4 regions of the Paenibacillus sp. FSL R5-0744 genome follow, and region 1 is predicted to be linked to each of the others. Evidence: riboswitches for the same ligand, from Rfam matches in the RefSeq annotation. Region 1 holds a riboswitch; each other region holds the start of a gene.
The links. A riboswitch is a leader RNA that binds a small molecule or an ion and turns the genes downstream of it on or off. The one in region 1 is predicted to bind cyclic di-AMP.

Region 1 (4,393 bases):
TTCTGCTTGCACGAGTCAAATCACATATTCAGACCGTTGTAGGACGTTATAAGGATGATATTTATGCTTGGGATGTTGTCAATGAAGTTATAGCCGATGAAGGAGAAGAGCTTCTTCGCCATTCGAAGTGGCTCGACATTGTTGGCCCGGATTTTATCGCCAAAGCGTTTGAATTCGCCAATGAAGCTGACCCTAAGGCATTATTATTCTACAATGACTATAACGAATCCCATCCATTAAAGCGTGACAAAATCTATAAACTGGTGAAGTCTCTATTGGAACAAGGCGTGCCGATCCATGGCGTCGGATTGCAGGCACACTGGAATTTATACGATCCTAGTCTGGATGATATTCGTGCAGCGATCGAAAAATATGCATCGTTAGGACTTCAGCTCCAACTGACAGAGCTGGATGTATCCATGTTCCGTTTCGATGACAGACGAATGGACTTAAAGACAGTACCTGCTGAGCTGCTCGAGCTTCAAGCAGATCGATATGAAGCGATGTTCGCACTGCTGAGAGAATACCGGGACGTGATTAGTTCGGTTACGTTCTGGGGAGCAGCGGATGACTATACCTGGCTGGATGATTTCCCTGTTCGTGGGCGGAAGAACTGGCCGTTCCTATTCGATGAAGGGCATAAGCCGAAGCCAGCTTTCCATCAAATTATCACCTCTGCCACGAAATCATAGAGTGGGCAAGCTGCTCAAATAATGAACTGTGAACCCGTCCTTATATCGATTAAGGGTGGGTTATTTATACGTTGATAGATTAGTAGAATAGATCTCAAAGGGCAGATTAAAGTGAGCGTGACAATTAGAATGATTCTGGAAGATTTAATAGGAGCCATGGAACAGATAGATGGGACTGTGGATACTCTTAAGCCGGGGAATCCGGAAATGGTGATTACAGGGATGGTTACGGCATTTTGCGCTACGCAATATGTTGTGGAACGAACGATTGCTATGAACGCCAATTTGTTAATCACACATGAAGGTGTGTTTTACAGTCATCATGAGACGAACAAGTGGTTAGAGGATGACCCTGTATATCGCGCGAAACGGAGTTTGATTGAGCGTTCTGAACTGGCTATATTTCGTTATCATGATTATTGGCATCGGCATCAACCGGATGGGATCATGGTGGGCTTGCTACGAGAGCTTGAATGGTCAGCCTATGTGGTTGAGCAGCAATCCACTGCTACAATCCTATCGATTCCAGCTATGACGGTAAGTGAAGCGGCGCAGTATATAAAAAGAAAGCTAGGCATCTCCTATGTACGTGCTGCCGGAGACGTATCCCAGATATGCAGACATGTGGGGATATTAGTAGGTTACAGAGGAGGTGGGACGATGGCTATTCCTCTTTTTAATCAGCATAATCTTGATTTAATTATTGCTGGCGAGGGCCCCGAATGGGAAACTCCAGAATATGTGAGGGATGCTGTCCACCAAGGCAGATCAAAAGCACTGATTATGTTAGGACATGCGGAAAGTGAAGCTCCAGGAATGAAATATTTAGCTGAAGTTCTGGCACAGAAATACCCAATGATTCCTACTTATTTTATTGCTGAACAACCGGTCTATCAGCTGGTTTAATTCGTATAAACCGAAATGAAGAATAAATTTGCATATTATGGAGAAAATGATTGGAAACCAGGTCACTGAGAAAGGAGTGTTTCAATGGAAATTCCTTTGGAGGCTGATGAAGTGTTAAGTCGTATCAAAAAGCTTCAAACCGATGGAAGCTCGATCAGCAAAAAACAAGTGAAGCAAAGCGATCCTGATCTTATGCGAAGTGCGCTGTTCTTTTTTCCGAGCTGGGAGCATGCATTGAAAAACGCCGATCTGTTGTAGCCATATGATTGTATAACGAAGCCGAGTGGTTCAGGGATTGATCTCTGATGGCCGCTCGGCTTTTTTTAGATATATTGAGTAAACAAGAGCAAAAGAAAGAGAAAACGAAGTGTATGCTCAATATGAAATGAAAAGCATGGCTTTCAACATTATTTTGCCCACGGCTCAACTTTACAAGAAACCTTACACGGAGTATGATTCATCACATAACTGACAATTACATAAGAAGTCCGCTTAATTTCCGTTAAGGAAAGCGGGGGAACCAACAACTGGGAACCAGTGTAACAATCGGTACTAGTTATGGGGTGAATCCTGTTCCAGGTGCATAAATGCATCCATGCAGGTAGGGCAACTCTCACTGCCCGAATCCGACAGCTAACCTCGTAAGCGTATGGAGAGAGGATGAATGGCGTATTTGATGATGAATAGCCACAGAGAATCCCTCTGTGGTTTTTTGCTGCGTTAAAAAGCAGATATAGTTGTAGAACCTATCTATGAAAGAGGTGTTAACTTTGCCTATTGCTAAACTGAATGGAACTTCGCTCTATTACGAAATCAATGGAACAGGGGCTCCGGTTGTGTTTATCCATGGACATGGATTAACACATAGTATGTTCAAGCCACAATTGGAGTATTTTTCTGATAAATATAAAGTGATTCTGTGTGATTTACGGGGGAATGGCAAATCAGGTGAATTACTGCAGGCCCCAAACGAGATTATTGAAACCCAATGTCTAGATATAATAATGCTATTGAATGATTTGGGTATTCGTGAGGCTGTTTTTGTTGGGAGTGCCTATGGGGGGCTCGTCGTTCAGCATATTGCGAAACAATATCCAGAGCGAGTAAAAGCGATTGTTGTCGCGGATAGCTTTTGTAGAAGTCAGGCGTCAACGATAATCGGTAAAATCCAGCTTATGGCTGCTTATTGTAGTTGGTTAATGTATTACGCTCCAAGTGAGCTTGTACTGCCTTCGATTCGTATGATGTACCGGGAACGCTGGAATCTGGCTTATAACGAGATTAGAAGAGGACTTCTCGATAAACGTCCACGGGAATTGTATCGGCAAAGGCTGGCTACGAGCCATGTGGATTACACTAGATGCTTAAAGTCTTTTAAGCGTCCCGCCTTATGTATTGTAGGTGACTTTAGTGAATTTGGAGTTAATTGTATGAAGGATATGGTGTCTCAGCTGCCACATGCTCAGTTAGTGATCATCCCTAACGCATTAGATCCTAGTAATCTGTGTCAGCCGGAGAAATTTAATGCTATACTTCAGCGGTTTTTGGAGAAACAGCAGGAAACTCAGCAGATTAGTTGATCTTAGTGGTAAGTGAGAAATGAGGGGCGTCCCATAGCCGGGGAGTATGTACTGGCTCCGGGGCGTTCTTCTGTATGTCTGTATTTTGTACAATGCTGTCTACTGATGTAAGATTAAAGATATTCGATATTAACTATCTAAAGGAGCTGAGTCATGATGTCTCAAGCCGAAACCATAAAATTGACCTCATTATCTTCAAAAGGGGGCTGCGGCTGCAAAATCGGTCCCGCCGATCTCATGCAGGTTATTCGCAGTCTACCACCAACCGTTCCTAATCCGGATCTACTTGTAGGTCTGGATACCAGTGATGACGCTGGGGTATATCGATTAAGTGATGATCTAGCGTTAGTGCAAACTGTTGATTTTTTCACGCCGATCGTGGACGATCCTTATTCCTTTGGGCAAATTGCAGCAGCTAATGCGTTAAGTGATATTTATGCTATGGGCGGTAAGCCGCTTACAGTGCTTAATATTGTGGCCTTCCCTATTTCTGTTTTGGACAAAAGCATTCTCGGTGACATTTTGCGCGGTGCAGCAGATAAAGTGCAGGAAGCAGGAGCAACGCTTGTGGGCGGACATTCCATCGACGATAAAGAGCCTAAATTTGGATTGGCCGTTACGGGCCTTGTGCATCCGGACAAAGTAAGAACGAATGCAGGTTCGCAGGCAGGAGACAAGCTGATTTTGACTAAACCTATCGGTGTGGGCATCTTAACGACTTCTATTAAAAAGGGTCAGCTATCCCCAGAAGAAACTACACGCCTTACGACAGTCATGTCTACATTGAATAAAAAAGCGGCTGAAATCATGGAGCCCTATGATGTACATGCTTGTACAGATGTTACCGGATTCGGGTTGCTTGGACATGCCTCGGAAATGGCAAAAGGGAGCAATCACGGACTGATTATTCGTCAAGGCGATGTACCGATGCTGCCAAGAGTAAGAGAGCTCGCGGAGCAGGGCTTTGTTCCAGGCGGCACTAAGAATAACTTTGCCCATTTGGAGGGCAGTATTCTTTATCCGGAAGAGATGGACCAATTAAGCCGCTATATTCTGTGTGATGCTGTGACTTCCGGTGGATTGCTGATCTCTGTTGCTCCTGAACAAAGTGAGGATTTGCTAAAAGAGTTAGTAGATGCAGGTGTAGAAGCAGCATTGATCGGAGAGGTAACGGAAGAGCATCCGGGTCAGATTGCAGTTATAGCTGCGCAATAA
Region 2 (4,393 bases), 110 kb from region 1:
GCCCATATCCCGCTCCGGAAAAATAACCCGGTCCACGCCCAGCCTGGACAACGCACGACCATGAAGGATCGAGATCGCCTTGGCTACTACTTGCTTGACTCCAATCTCTTTTAACAAAATCGCCGCCAGAATACTTCGTTCCATATTGTCGCCAATCGCAACAATCCCACAGTCAAAGTTCCGTACGCCAAGCGAGCGCATAATTCCTTCATCTGTAGCATCAGCCACTACCGCATGCGTCAGGTGATCGCTCATTTCCTCCACACGCTCCTCATGGTGATCAATGCCGAGCACCTCGTAGCCCATTTCCATCAGCTCAAGTGCAAGGCTTGAGCCAAAGCGGCCTAAACCGATTACTACAAATTGCTGTGCTTTCATTTCGGATTAACTCCTATCCAATAATTATTTTACCTTCTGGGTGCTTATACAATGGTTTACCCTGTTTAGGTCCAAGCGCATACACTAATGTTAATGGACCTAGCCGACCTGCAAACATGGTCAGACAGATCAGAATCTTGCCGAAGATAGACAGTTCAGGTGTCAGCCCCATGGTTAGTCCCACCGTGGCAAAAGCTGAGGTCGTCTCAAATAATATCGCTAAGAAATTACTATCCTCTGTTGTGGACAGTAACATCGACACCGTGAGGACCAATAGCAAAGCGAGTAATGTTAACGTCAACGCTTTATAGATACGCTCCTGCGCCAATCGGTAACGGAACAGTACAACATCTTCACGTCCGCGCAGCATCGCGATTACTGCACCAATCATAATCGTAAAGGTTGTAGTCTTGACCCCGCCACCTGTTGATCCTGGAGATGCACCAATAAACATAAGAATAACCATAAAGAACTGTGAGGCTTGCCGCAGTCCGGCAATATCCACCGTATTGGCGCCAGCGGTTCGGGGCGATACCGACTGAAAGAATGCCGATAATATTTTGCCGCCGAAATTTAAATTCCCCAGTGTGCGCTGATTCGTAAATTCAAATATAAAAATAACCAAAGCGCCGATAAGAATAAGCCCTGCAGTGGTGGAGAGTACAACTTTGCTATGCAAAGATAATTTACGTTTGACACGAAACTCCACCAGATCCGACATGACAATAAAACCAATACCGCCAGAGACAATCAGAAACATCACCACGATGTTCACTAGCGGGTCATATACATAATCGGTTAAACTCCGGAAATCCCCGAAAATATCAAATCCAGCATTATTAAACATAGACACCGCATGAAATATTCCAAAATAAATGGCCTTTCCCAGTGGCATATCAAACGCCCAGCGTAAGGACAGAAGCACCGCTGCACAGCCTTCGATGACCAAGGAATAAATAAGTACTCTCCGGATCAGTCGAACAATCCCCTCCATTGAGCCTTGGTTCATTGCTTCCTGAAGGATCAGTCTGTCCCGCAAGGAAATTTTGCGTTTCATCATCATGGCAAATAAGGTCGCCATTGTCATAAACCCTAAGCCGCCCACCTGGATAAGCACCATAATTACGGTTTTCCCAAAAATGGTGAATGTCGTCCCGGTGTCCAGCACCACAAGTCCCGTCACACAGGTGGCCGATGTTGCAGTAAACAACGCATCAATAAAACTAACAGCATTCCCGCTGGTACTCGAAATGGGAAGCATTAGCAGCAAGGCTCCAATCAGAATGATCGATGCAAAACCAAGCACCATAATCTGAGGCGGAGAGAGCTTCAGGAACTTTGATTCAGAAACCCTGCGAAACTGTGAAGCCACTACGCTCACCCTCTTATCAAAATTTAAAGAATTCCAACAAAAAAAGCACTGGAAAACCAATGCTACCCTTGGTTCCTGCAGTAAATTAGCCTACGAGGTTAGCTGACGGATTCGGACTGTGCAGGCTGCCCTATTCGTTCCTAGAACGAAATTCACCCCTGATGAATAAAGACAACGCCTATGGCGTATACTCATCTTTTCATTACTTCTTATGGTTCCCCCGTTTTCACCTGAAATTCGGCTATATACAATTGCATACAAATTATATATGTTATTTCGATAAATCACAAAGACACTATTAATGGTGATTCATATGAAAAATGCGGTTTGGAGAGGATGTACCACTAAGAGTGCCTTTTCTCATCACTTTTCCGTGTTTTCCCTGCAATTGCATCGATTTTCATGAAAAATGAAGAAAGAATCACCTTAAATTCATGGTATATATTCAGTTACCTATTCTATAATATCTCTATTACCCATAAAAAGAATATACGATGATTTTTGTAACTATCATGGCACTAATACTATAATGGAACATAACATTGTCAGTTTACAAGGAGGCGTTACATGAATCCCGTTGGCCAGCCCTTACAGCAACGTGCCCTCTCCAAGAGGCTCATCATCTCGGGCATTATCGGTCTTATTCTATTTATTATGTTTCAAATTGCTCCCTCGGTGCTAAATAGCCCTGCCGGGGAAGATACTACTGTCATCAGTAAGGCGGAAGCCCGCGACAAAGCCATATCATTCGCAGAACAAAAGCTGAACTACACCAAAGCACCAACCGATCAGTGGAATGTACTGTACGATACGGACTCTTCCTTTTATGGTTATATGTCCCGCGAGAAGCTTTTGGAGGACTATACAAAAAAGAAATTGGATCAACGATATCCTTTTGACATCTTTCGTGTAACACTTAGTCCTTCAGCGGAACAAGAGCCACTGATCTCTGTTGACCTCAATATGTATACTGGTGGAGTTGTCGCTTTCACACAAGGTGCAGAAGGATCAGGTACCGGATTACCAAACAATGTATCCACCAGTGCAAAAGAAGAGGACAAGGGTACTACCTTATCACTTGCACAAAAAGAAAATCTTGCCCGTCCCTGGCTTCAGGAATGGGATGTAAATGCCGCCAAGCTGCAAATTGAATCGAATACGGGAAACTACGGGCTCGTGTATACAGATCGTTCCGTTCAGATCGGCGAATCCTTACTACACTATTATTTCGATTTCACTGGCGAACAGGTATCCAGCTTTAAAGCAGGATTCACCGCTCCAGCCTGGCATACCTCCTATGTAAAGGACCAGACCTCTCTCGCGGAAAAGTTTACTTTATTCGGCTACGGTTTGCCTACTTTAGCTTTAGGAATTCTGGCACTCATCTACAGCATACTTAGAAGAGAACATACCTCCTTTAAGCGTGGAATATTCCTAAGCTCAGCTTATTTTGTAATCATGATGATCAGCACCTATAATATGCTCCCTGAATCCTCAGGCGAAGGACTCGAGGCTCAGATAACTTCCGTCATAATGTTCATCATTTATGCCTTATATAGCCTCCTAATGTCCTCCCTGCTCTATTTTTCTTTAGTTGGAGGGGACGGCCTATGGAAAAAAGAAGAGGGGATGAACCCATGGCCTCGTGCTAAAGAGCCTGGCTATGGAAAATATGTTCTGGATAGTATCCGGGCTGGATACGTCTGGGCATTCGTGCTGCTAGGGGTGCAGACCCTTATGTTCATTGTATTATCACTTACCTTGCAGAACTGGTCCACTACTGACGCTACTCAATCTCCTTACAACATGAGATATGCTTGGCTGCTGCCCATCGTTGCATGGCTCGCTGGTTTATCCGAGGAAGCCATTTATCGTTTTTTCGGAATTCCTATGTTGAAAAAAGTATTCCGAAGCACGTTCATTGCTTGCCTGATCACCACGCTGGTTTGGGCGTTTGGCCATACGCTGTATCCGATCTACCCCATCAGTTCCCGTCCTATTGAGCTGACCGTGATTGGTTTGCTCTTTAGCTATATTTTCCTTCGTTACGGATTTATTGCCGTCATGTTCAGTCACGTCGTGTTTGACAGCATTCTGATGGGCGCTACGCTGATCTTTATGAAGGAAAGCGTGAATGTAGGGGCTGGTATCTTCGCGATTATAATGCCGTTCATAGTCGCCTACATCGTCTATCGGTTTAATCCACCGCAGAAATCAGAACCTAAGCCGGTTGAACCTACATCTGTAATTTAAAGAAGTAACGGGTGGATAACCTATAATAAAAAAAGGTGTCACAGCAGAAAACTGCTGTGACACCTTTTTTATATTAACGTATACATCATTCCAGTATTTCGAATGCCTATGTCGCTGGCTCTTCATCCTTGAGCGCCTCAAGAATTTGACTAGCCAGCTTTTCGCCAATAGAAAGTGATATAAAATCCTCTATGGAGGCTTCTTTAATTTTCTTTAGTGATCCGAAATGCTTAAGCAGCGCCTTGCGCCGCTTCTCGCCTATACCTGGTATGGAGTCCAGTTTAGAAGTAACCATGGACTTCCCACGTTGTTCACGGTGGAAGGTGATGGCGAATCTATGCACCTCATCCTGAATCCGTTGCAACAGATAAAATTCCTGACTATCCCGAG
Region 3 (4,393 bases), 1.1 Mb from region 1:
TATTCGAGAGGCACATGAATTTAATGAAGCCTTTGAGAAAAATCGTTAGTGTCACCCAAACTCATAAATAAACGCCCGTGCGCAGATAGTGAACTATCTTCTGGCACGGGCGTTTTTAGTTGCTTAGGTAGTAGTTACTGTTACTTTTTCTCTGAGAGCCAGAGGGCGACGTTTGCAATCTCCTCAGGGGCTAGCTTTTCTTTAAAGGAAGGCATTTGACCGCGTCCTTTAGTGACGATACTGTAGATTTCTTCAGCATCATGCTGACCGCCTTCATTTTGAAGACTGGGTCCAACTCCACCTTGAAGCTGATCGCCGTGACAGGTGATACAGCTGGCTTTCACGGTTGCTTCGGCCTTTGCCGCATCCAATTGGACTTCCGGCATCGTCGGTTTATTCTGTTCAGCTACCTCTTCTTTACCTGGAAGTGTAAACATAAGTACTACCGCAAAGGCACAGGCGGCAAAAAACAAACCGCTCATGATCCATTTCTGCATCCCAGTTCGTCCCTTCTATGTAAGCTGCTCCCTACATTATAGCTCAAGGTGAAGCGTTATCATAGGGTTTGTGACAAAAAAATGAACGATAATGCCATCAAATCATTGAAAAATATGGAATTTAATATTATTTATCATAGACCATGCAATAAAAAGGTTTGTTTCCTGTGGGGGTTAGGCGCTCATACGTATCGGTAATCGTAAATCCACACTTTTGGTAAGTTCGGATCGCCCGCTGGTTCCAGGTCAATACCTCTAGATCAATCTCACGCTCAGGATAACGAATTAAGGCTGCTTGCACGATTGCATCCATGAATATTTTCCCTAGACCTTGACCGCATAGATCAGGGCGCATACCAATCCCCAAGCGAACAACACCTTCCATTGGAAACAACTGCGCGAATCCACACAAAATCCCTTGCCCATTTAGTATGGAGACATATTGCTCATTCCGTAGCTGCGGGTCACCGAACTCGATTCCAAGAGCCTGCATTTGCTCCCACGGCATCCAGCCGTAAATATTATAAGGGGCAGTGTAATCCCAGTTGCAAACCTCTTCCGCGTGACTGGTCTCCATAGGCGCTACATGAAAAGTAACAGAGGGATTTATCATAAGGTCAAGGACCTCCTTTCACGGGGGAACTTTAAATGTCTTATATTTGTAGCTTAAAATACTTATGGTCCTTATAAGGACATCGAAGGCGTTTATGCTTGTAACTAATTATATACAAAAAGAGGCATGGTCGACTCAGAAATTTATGAGGATTATTGTTTTACAAATTCTGAGAGGGGTAAATACTAAATAAGACAAAAAACAAGCTCTTCCCCAAGAATCAACATCTTGGAAAAGAGCCTATGTACGATTTACTTATTGAACATCATCATTATCTTCTGTCTCAGAAGCAACAGAATGATAAGCATCCGTGCTCATAATTCGTTTAGCACCGATGTAGCGTTTCACGTAGTAGCTATCACTCAGGGAGCTAATCGTTACACCGCGTGAGGAAGATGCGTGTGCAAACTTGCCTTCACCGACATAAATACCGACATGGGAGACACCCTTACCACTTGTATTGAAGAATACAAGATCTCCAGATCTTAAATCATCTTGGGAGATAGCAGTACCCATTTGATACTGGGAACCTGATTGGTGTGGTAGGTTTATACCAATTTTATCAAATACATACATTGTAAATCCGGAGCAATCAAATCCATTTGTGGAGATGCCGCCGGATACGTACTTAGTTCCGATGGTCTTGTCGATCACTTTATCCATTTTGGAATCCGCGAAAGCGCTTCCTGCTCCGATGGTGAAAATAATGGAAAAGCTAAGTACTGCTGCTGCTAGCTTCTTCTTCAAAAGTTTATACCCCTTCCGGATGCCTACGAGGTTAGCTTAAGGGTTCGGTTGAAGGTCCCCTATGACCCCTCTAAAAATGGAGGTCAATTCACCCAAAGTTGGTTCCCCCGTTTTCCTAATAGTTAGGAAACTCGGCTGATACTGTTGATTAGGAATAGCTTGTAATCAATACATGACAAAACCTTTGTAAATAACAACTTAATGATTACAAAAATGTTACTAAAATCTTACTGCAGTTATTGTAACAAACAGAGTGCCGCTTGGCAATCGTTTTTAACATAATCATGCAGAAAAATTCGTTTTTTTAAAGACAAAATGCATATGTAAGCGATAATATTAAACTAATTTTTATATTTATTGAAATTTTTATCAAATAAAAGTGTTTAAAGTCCGTTCTAGAGGTGTAAAGAATATAATAAGGCAAAAGAAAACCTGGATTCGATTAAGTCAATAATCAAACCCAGGTCTATATAATGTAATTGTGAGGTTATAGTTGTGGGGAAGTATTAATCGTAGGCTATAGCTTGATATGAGGAAGTACTCATTACTCTTTTAGCACCAACGTAGCGATTGGCCCAGTAGGACTGGCTAAGTGAAGTGATGGTCACGCCATATGAAGATGATGATTGTGCGAATTTTCCGTTTCCAACATAAATGCCGACATGGGATACGCCGTTGCCCAATGTGTTAAAGAAAACTAGGTCACCTGAACGTAATTTACTTTTGGCTACAGGAGTTCCGACATTATATTGAGCTTTTGAAGTACGGGGCAAAGAAAGACCCACCTTCTTGAATACATACGTAGTAAATCCAGAACAGTCAAACCCGGCAGTGCTAGTGCCTCCGGTTTTATAGGCAACTCCAATTGTCTTTGAAATAACACTGTCCATCTTAGAATCTGCAAAGGCACTTCCTCCACCAATAGAGAACGCCATCACAAGTCCTAGCGCCGCAGCGACGCATGCTTTTCTTAAATTCTTCAAAAAAATTGTACCCCTTCCAATGCCTGTGAGGTTAGCTTAAGGATTCGGTAGAAGGTTCCCCTATGATCACTGCAAAGCGAGATCAATTCACCCAAAATATGGTTCCCCCACTTCCCGGTGCAAGGAATTCGGCGTTTTATGCACCAGATAGTGACTTATCGACATGACTACGACAAATACATGAAGTTATGTAGAAATCGTTTCAAATGATTACAAACTTGTTACCAATGGAACAGGACTTATTGTAACAAAGTCTTTACGATTTTGCAAATCCTCATAATTTGTCTATAACGCGAAAGAGTCCCAGCTCCTGATTCAGGAACCGGGACTCTTATATTATGTTCTGTAATGCTTCAAATTATTGTGGAAATGCTTTACTTTGCCATAGATGATATTGAGCTGAAATTCCCCACATTTTGAAGAGTGTTGAGGGCAGTGATGAAAGTTGACGAATAAGAAGTGCTGGTAGGCCAGGACAGAAGATACCCGTTAGTCCGCACACTAGCAAAAGGATCAGGCCTGCTGCACCAAGTATGATTGAAATTCCTATTGCCGGAATCAGCGACTTCAAGCAAATGAATAAGGAGGAGAACATCCCCGTGCCGCTGGTATAACCAAACTGCATATATAGAAGGAACAGGCGCACGATAAAGATGTATATAAGCCATGCCAATACGTATGGAACTAGATGAAGTAACAAAGAGTAGTTCAGAAAGGAGGACAAGAATAGCCCGTACATTTTTGGAGCAAGCCAGTATAACGGAAGTAGAGCCAGCACCCATTCGATTAGACTGAAGATAAACACTGGAAATCCATAAAGCTTCATACCTGGAAAAAAGAACAGGCCACGCTCTCCTTTTCGCTCCTGATGGAGTTCATGCAGTAATCCTGCCCTTATGAAGGGGGAGAGTAGCAGTCGTAAGACAACAAGCCCTAGGAACATCCATAACCAAGTACGTATCGCAGGATCTGTGTTTAAGCTGAACTGCCCTTCGACATAATAGAGTAGTCTGCCCATTCCGCTGCCTCCAGCGTCTTTATCTGGATAACGTAGTAGAATTGGAACGATAGCAGACCGGATGAAGCCGTACATAAAGTAGCCCCAGAGCAGTCGGTAGATGAAGAGCAGAATCAGAATATAAAATTGCTCCTTCATGCTTTGCCAGCCGCGGGTTATCGATGTTCTCACAATCATTCACCTCACCAGACAAGAGTTCCGAGCACGGTTTCAACTAGTTTAGTTACACTTAATGTCCAGCGGGAGAGCGTTTTGGGCTCTATTTCCGCCAGTCTGAAGTTATTAAGATGTTTGTTTTCTAACAGAATGGTATGCTCAGGATCAACCTCAGCAGAGAGAAGAAGCTTATCGCTTAACAATTGGAAGGTAGTCTCTGCTCCTTCACCGCTCCAGACCCGCTCTGTAGCAGAGCCATCGGCGAATGTGAATTTAATGGGAACGTCAATGTAATGGCTCCCTTTGTTTGTAATCTTTACTATGGATTCATAGCTCTGAGCATCGCTGTTGCCATTCTTTTTAATCGTAATCGTATCTA
Region 4 (4,393 bases), 1.6 Mb from region 1:
ATCTATCGCTTCCTCTAGCCGGCAATGGTATATCATTCTGAGAAAAGAACTCCATTTAATAAGATCGAAAGTTTTGGTATTGGCAGAGATAAGACATGCCCCCCAGCTGCTACCTCCTTTACAGGTAAGTTTCAGGATGCCATAACGGCTGCCTTGATCAGCCTCCATTCCATAATGAATAGGCTCAGGTGAATCAAAGACGAATACTTCTATGCGAGACAGTCTTCGCTGGTCCATGACAGTTTTTTCCTCCTTAGGTTTCCAAAAGCTTAAGATCTACATGGTGAATGTCATTAGCCTTCTCTATACAGGCGAGCATTTCAGCTTCATTCTCACAGACTGCGGTATGCTCTAGCCATAGTCTGAATTTCTGTTTGCGTATAACGGATAAATGTAAGGGAAAGGTGTTGCGGGATCTCATTACGTACCAACCGACTGCAATGTCTTTCCACGGTTCCTTAAAAGCGGTGAGCCACGGAAAACGTTGGTGTGCTGACCAATCCTGCAGCTGTTGCTTTTCTCGGATACTTTTATATATTTCGTATATAATTGTTCGGTCCATACAGTATTCACAGGTAGATGGGCTGCTGAAATGGCGAAGTGATTCAATCTGCTTCTGACCAAAAGCATAGCCGACAATAGTTCTGTGATGATCCTCTTCGAACCACAACGCTCCAAAGCAAACATAATTTAGACTTATCGGCTCAAGTAGCTCTTGCTGAGTTCCCCAATAATAGTGTTTCATTCCTTTCACCCCGTCCAGCATGCTATCACCCTATAGATTCAGGTAACGCAAAAACCGCAGCAAGAGGAGGACCTCTGCTGCGGTTTTGGAATACAGGTATACACACACCTGTGCCAAAGCGTGGCGGATCAAGGGTCTCTCTCTTTACGCTTACGAGGTTAGCTGTCGGATTCGGACGGTGAGAGTCGCCCTACCTATATGAGACTTGGACAGTCTCCTTCGGATTCACCCCAAGTAGGCCATGTGACCTGATGGTTCCCCCGTTCCCTGCAAATACAGGAACTCAGCGTTGAATGTATTTCGTGAAATAGATTCAACCCGAATCATACTCTTTTCAAGGTGTTTCTGTAAAAACAGAAAGTGTTCTTTTGAGCGCGATTTAAACCAAATCCTGCCTACTACGACGGAAAAGGGAACCAAATAGGTATTTATTGCGAGTTATCGGGCTTCTTCCTCGCTTAATCTCGACTTCTTGTTTTCTTACCTATAAAGGCGTTTTTTTAAGATTTCTACATTTGTGGTGAATAAAATCACATGGTATGCCCGCTTTTCGCTAATGGATTAAAACTCGAGTAAACAAGAGATATAGAGAGATTGGATATCAAGTAAGCGCTATCCGATACGAAAATAGTTTTTAATTTGCATTATTTTGGCATCAATCAGGTTTTACAATTCTTCCTGCATAAGGGTATGATTACTCCTGTTTCAACAACAATCGAATATTTGATCCGCTTAATTTCCGTTAAGGAAAGCGGGGGAACCAACAATCGGCAGACGATGTGAGAGTCGGAAGCCGGTTATGGGGTGAATCCTGTAGAAGATGCGAGTGAGCTCGCATCTATACAGGTAGGGCGACTCTCACCGCCCGAATCCGACAGCTAACCTCGTAAGCGTATGGAGAGAGGATGAGTGCAATGTGACCGCTAGCGAGCCACAGAGGAGAATCCTTTGTGGCTTTTTGCTGTGCTTTTTTAAGCAAAGCATTTATGGAAAACCTCACGAAGAGGTCGTTATATTCATCATTAGCGGTAGCTTTTCTTTCAAGATCAGGGTGATCAAGCTCTGATCTTACAAGCAAAGCATTTGAGGAGAATAAGAGATGACAGATCAGAATGAATATGTACTGGTATGTGCGCCAACGAAGGCAGGCGAACATTTTATTAAGCTTCTAAAATTCAGAGGCATTAAGATGGCCGGATTGACCAACAACTTGCCTGAGAAGGCCCTACTCGAAGAGATGGGGATTGAACAAGTCGTTCTAGTTGATACCCGCCATCAGAATACTTGGTTTCGCCCGCCGTTCCCGGTAGGACGGGTATATCTGTTCGAGAGCAGCTTTACGTTATGCTGCCGCTACATTCAGATGTGCCGCACTTGGACGACACAGCCGATTTTTGTAATCACAAGCTCAATAAATCCTAGATTGGTCTATAAAAGACTTGGTGCAAGTTATGTAATCTATTCTCATAGTGGTGATGCTGATTTTCTAATCGATAAATCACCTCATCAAGGATAAAAGAAGGAGTGCGGGAGATATGATGGATCTGTATATGGTGGCTTCGTTAGCTGTAATTTACGGGTTGTTTTATGGATTTATGCGCTGGTGCGCAGGTGTAGTTGAGGATACAGGGAGGGATAAGTTGTGATTCTAGTAATCGCTGTTACCCTACTGTTGTTTGTATATCTGGTTTACGCATTGATTCATCCGGAGAAATTTTAAGGAGGGGCATTCATGGGCATTTTGCAAATAGTTGCTGTAATCGTAATTCTTATCTTGCTGGTTAAGCCGATGGGCACGTATTTATATTATGTATTTTCTAATGAACCGAACCGTACGGATCGATGGTTTGGAGGCATGGAAAAAGGGATTTATAAGCTGATCGGCCTGAAAAAACGGGACGGAATGTCTTGGAAGAAGTATGCGCTCAGCTTTGTGTTAACAAATATCGTATTGGTTACTTTCAGTTACATTGTTCTTAGATTGCAGCGGGGATTGCCGTTAAACCCGAATGGAATTACGGATATGGAACAGACGCTTTCATTCAATACAGTGATCAGCTTTATGACCAATACGAACCTGCAGCATTATAGCGGGGAGACGGGGCTTTCGTATTTTTCACAAATGGCTGTCATCACGATGATGATGTTCACATCTGCAGCGAGCGGATTTTCTGTTGCGGTTGCCTTTGTCAGAGGAATCACGGGACGGAAATCAGTCGGGAACTTCTTCGAGGATTTCGTCAAAGCACATATTCGTGTGTTCATTCCGCTAGCTTTGTTAGTTTCATTGGTGCTGGTAGGACTACATGTGCCACAAACGCTCAAGCCATCACTTGAAGTCACTACACTAGAGGGCCAAACACAACAAATTGCTATCGGTCCAGTAGCTTCTTTGGAATCGATCAAACATCTGGGCACGAATGGTGGCGGCTTCTTCGGGGCCAATTCATCGCATCCTTTTGAGAACCCTAATCCACTTACGAACGTGCTAGAGATTCTCTCTATGTGGATGCTGCCAGCTTCGCTCCCTTATATGTACGGATTGTTTGCCAAGAACAAACGTCAGGGCTGGGTAATTTTTACCGCAATGATGACCTTGTTTGTTCTGCTGTTAAGCCTAAACTTCTATGCTGAATCGAAAGGCAATCCGGCGATCAATGCACTAGGAATTGAATCTTCACAAGGTAGTATGGAAGGTAAAGAGGTGCGCTTCGGCATACCGCAGTCTTCCTTGTTTACTTCAGTAACAACCGCAGCTACGACAGGTAGTGTTAACAATATGCATGATACGCTGACGCCGCTGGGAGGTATTACGCCTCTTGCACTGATGATGCTCAACAATGTCTTCGGTGGTAAAGGTGTCGGACTGATCAATATGCTGATGTATGCGATTCTGGGTGTCTTCCTGTGCGGTCTCATGGTCGGCAGGACACCGGAGTTCCTCGGACGGAAAATAGAGGCCAAGGAGATGAAGCTGATTGCCATAGCGATCCTTGTGCATCCGTTCATTATCCTTGTGCCAACCGCAGCTGCGTTCCTGACCGATTTGGGGCAAGGGGCGATTACGAACACTGGATTCCATGGACTCAGCCAAGTGTTATATGAATATGTCTCTTCTGCCGCGAACAATGGTTCAGGATTTGAAGGGCTTGCAGACAATACAACTTTTTGGAATGTCACAACCGGGATTGTCATGTTGCTAGGTCGTTATGTCTCTATCATTGCAATGCTGGCGGTAGCAGGTTCTCTGCTTAAGAAGAAGCCGGTTCCTGAGACGATTGGCACGTTCCGCACAGACAATGGACTGTTTACGGGAATTCTGATTGGTACAGTAGTGATTATCGGTGCGTTGACGTTCCTGCCGGTCATTGTACTCGGCCCCATTGCAGAATATCTAACCTTACGGTAGGAAGAGGGAGAATAAGATGAGTACTGTAAAAAGAAAAAAGTTGCTGACGGGACCCATACTCCTTAGCGCTGTAAAGGATAGTTTTATAAAGCTTAACCCAGTAACGCTAATCAAAAATCCCGTCATGTTCGTGGTAGAGGTCGGTACGATCATTGTCCTCCTCATGGTGCTGGCTCCTGGATATTTTAATGCAGAGCAATCGATAGGCTTCAATATCACAGTGTTGTTCATTCTGCTAT

Region 2: it holds a riboswitch for cyclic di-AMP, as region 1 does, so the genes downstream of both, MKY19_RS25380 (TrkH family potassium uptake protein) here and MKY19_RS25830 (alpha/beta hydrolase) in region 1, are expected to answer to the same signal.
Region 3: it holds a riboswitch for cyclic di-AMP, as region 1 does, so the genes downstream of both, MKY19_RS00545 (C40 family peptidase) here and MKY19_RS25830 (alpha/beta hydrolase) in region 1, are expected to answer to the same signal.
Region 4: it holds a riboswitch for cyclic di-AMP, as region 1 does, so the genes downstream of both, MKY19_RS02660 (hypothetical protein) here and MKY19_RS25830 (alpha/beta hydrolase) in region 1, are expected to answer to the same signal.

Annotation. Positions count from the first base shown of each region.
Region 1 covers NZ_CP150228.1:5,861,168-5,865,560, reverse strand. The annotation lists gene MKY19_RS25845 (endo-1,4-beta-xylanase) at 1-692, shown strand, start outside; gene MKY19_RS25840 (Nif3-like dinuclear metal center hexameric protein) at 804-1,598, shown strand; gene MKY19_RS25835 (hypothetical protein) at 1,683-1,856, shown strand; cyclic di-AMP (ydaO/yuaA leader) riboswitch at 2,078-2,262, shown strand; gene MKY19_RS25830 (alpha/beta hydrolase) at 2,369-3,178, shown strand; gene selD (selenide, water dikinase SelD) at 3,335-4,393, shown strand.
Region 2 covers NZ_CP150228.1:5,749,275-5,753,667, forward strand. The annotation lists gene MKY19_RS25375 (TrkA family potassium uptake protein) at 1-378, opposite strand, end outside; gene MKY19_RS25380 (TrkH family potassium uptake protein) at 392-1,687, opposite strand; cyclic di-AMP (ydaO/yuaA leader) riboswitch at 1,824-2,003, opposite strand; gene MKY19_RS25385 (CPBP family intramembrane glutamic endopeptidase) at 2,318-4,003, shown strand; gene uvrC (excinuclease ABC subunit UvrC) at 4,110-4,393, opposite strand, start outside.
Region 3 covers NZ_CP150228.1:112,414-116,806, forward strand. The annotation lists gene MKY19_RS00525 (4a-hydroxytetrahydrobiopterin dehydratase) at 1-49, shown strand, start outside; gene MKY19_RS00530 (cytochrome c) at 141-497, opposite strand; gene MKY19_RS00535 (GNAT family N-acetyltransferase) at 625-1,110, opposite strand; gene MKY19_RS00540 (C40 family peptidase) at 1,366-1,857, opposite strand; cyclic di-AMP (ydaO/yuaA leader) riboswitch at 1,863-2,004, opposite strand; gene MKY19_RS00545 (C40 family peptidase) at 2,364-2,792, opposite strand; cyclic di-AMP (ydaO/yuaA leader) riboswitch at 2,846-2,984, opposite strand; gene MKY19_RS00550 (hypothetical protein) at 3,199-4,029, opposite strand; gene MKY19_RS00555 (M1 family metallopeptidase) at 4,041-4,393, opposite strand, start outside.
Region 4 covers NZ_CP150228.1:586,996-591,388, forward strand. The annotation lists gene MKY19_RS02650 (hypothetical protein) at 1-237, opposite strand, end outside; gene MKY19_RS02655 (hypothetical protein) at 254-745, opposite strand; cyclic di-AMP (ydaO/yuaA leader) riboswitch at 879-1,044, opposite strand; cyclic di-AMP (ydaO/yuaA leader) riboswitch at 1,465-1,654, shown strand; gene MKY19_RS02660 (hypothetical protein) at 1,845-2,261, shown strand; gene kdpA (potassium-transporting ATPase subunit KdpA) at 2,478-4,154, shown strand; gene kdpB (potassium-transporting ATPase subunit KdpB) at 4,171-4,393, shown strand, end outside.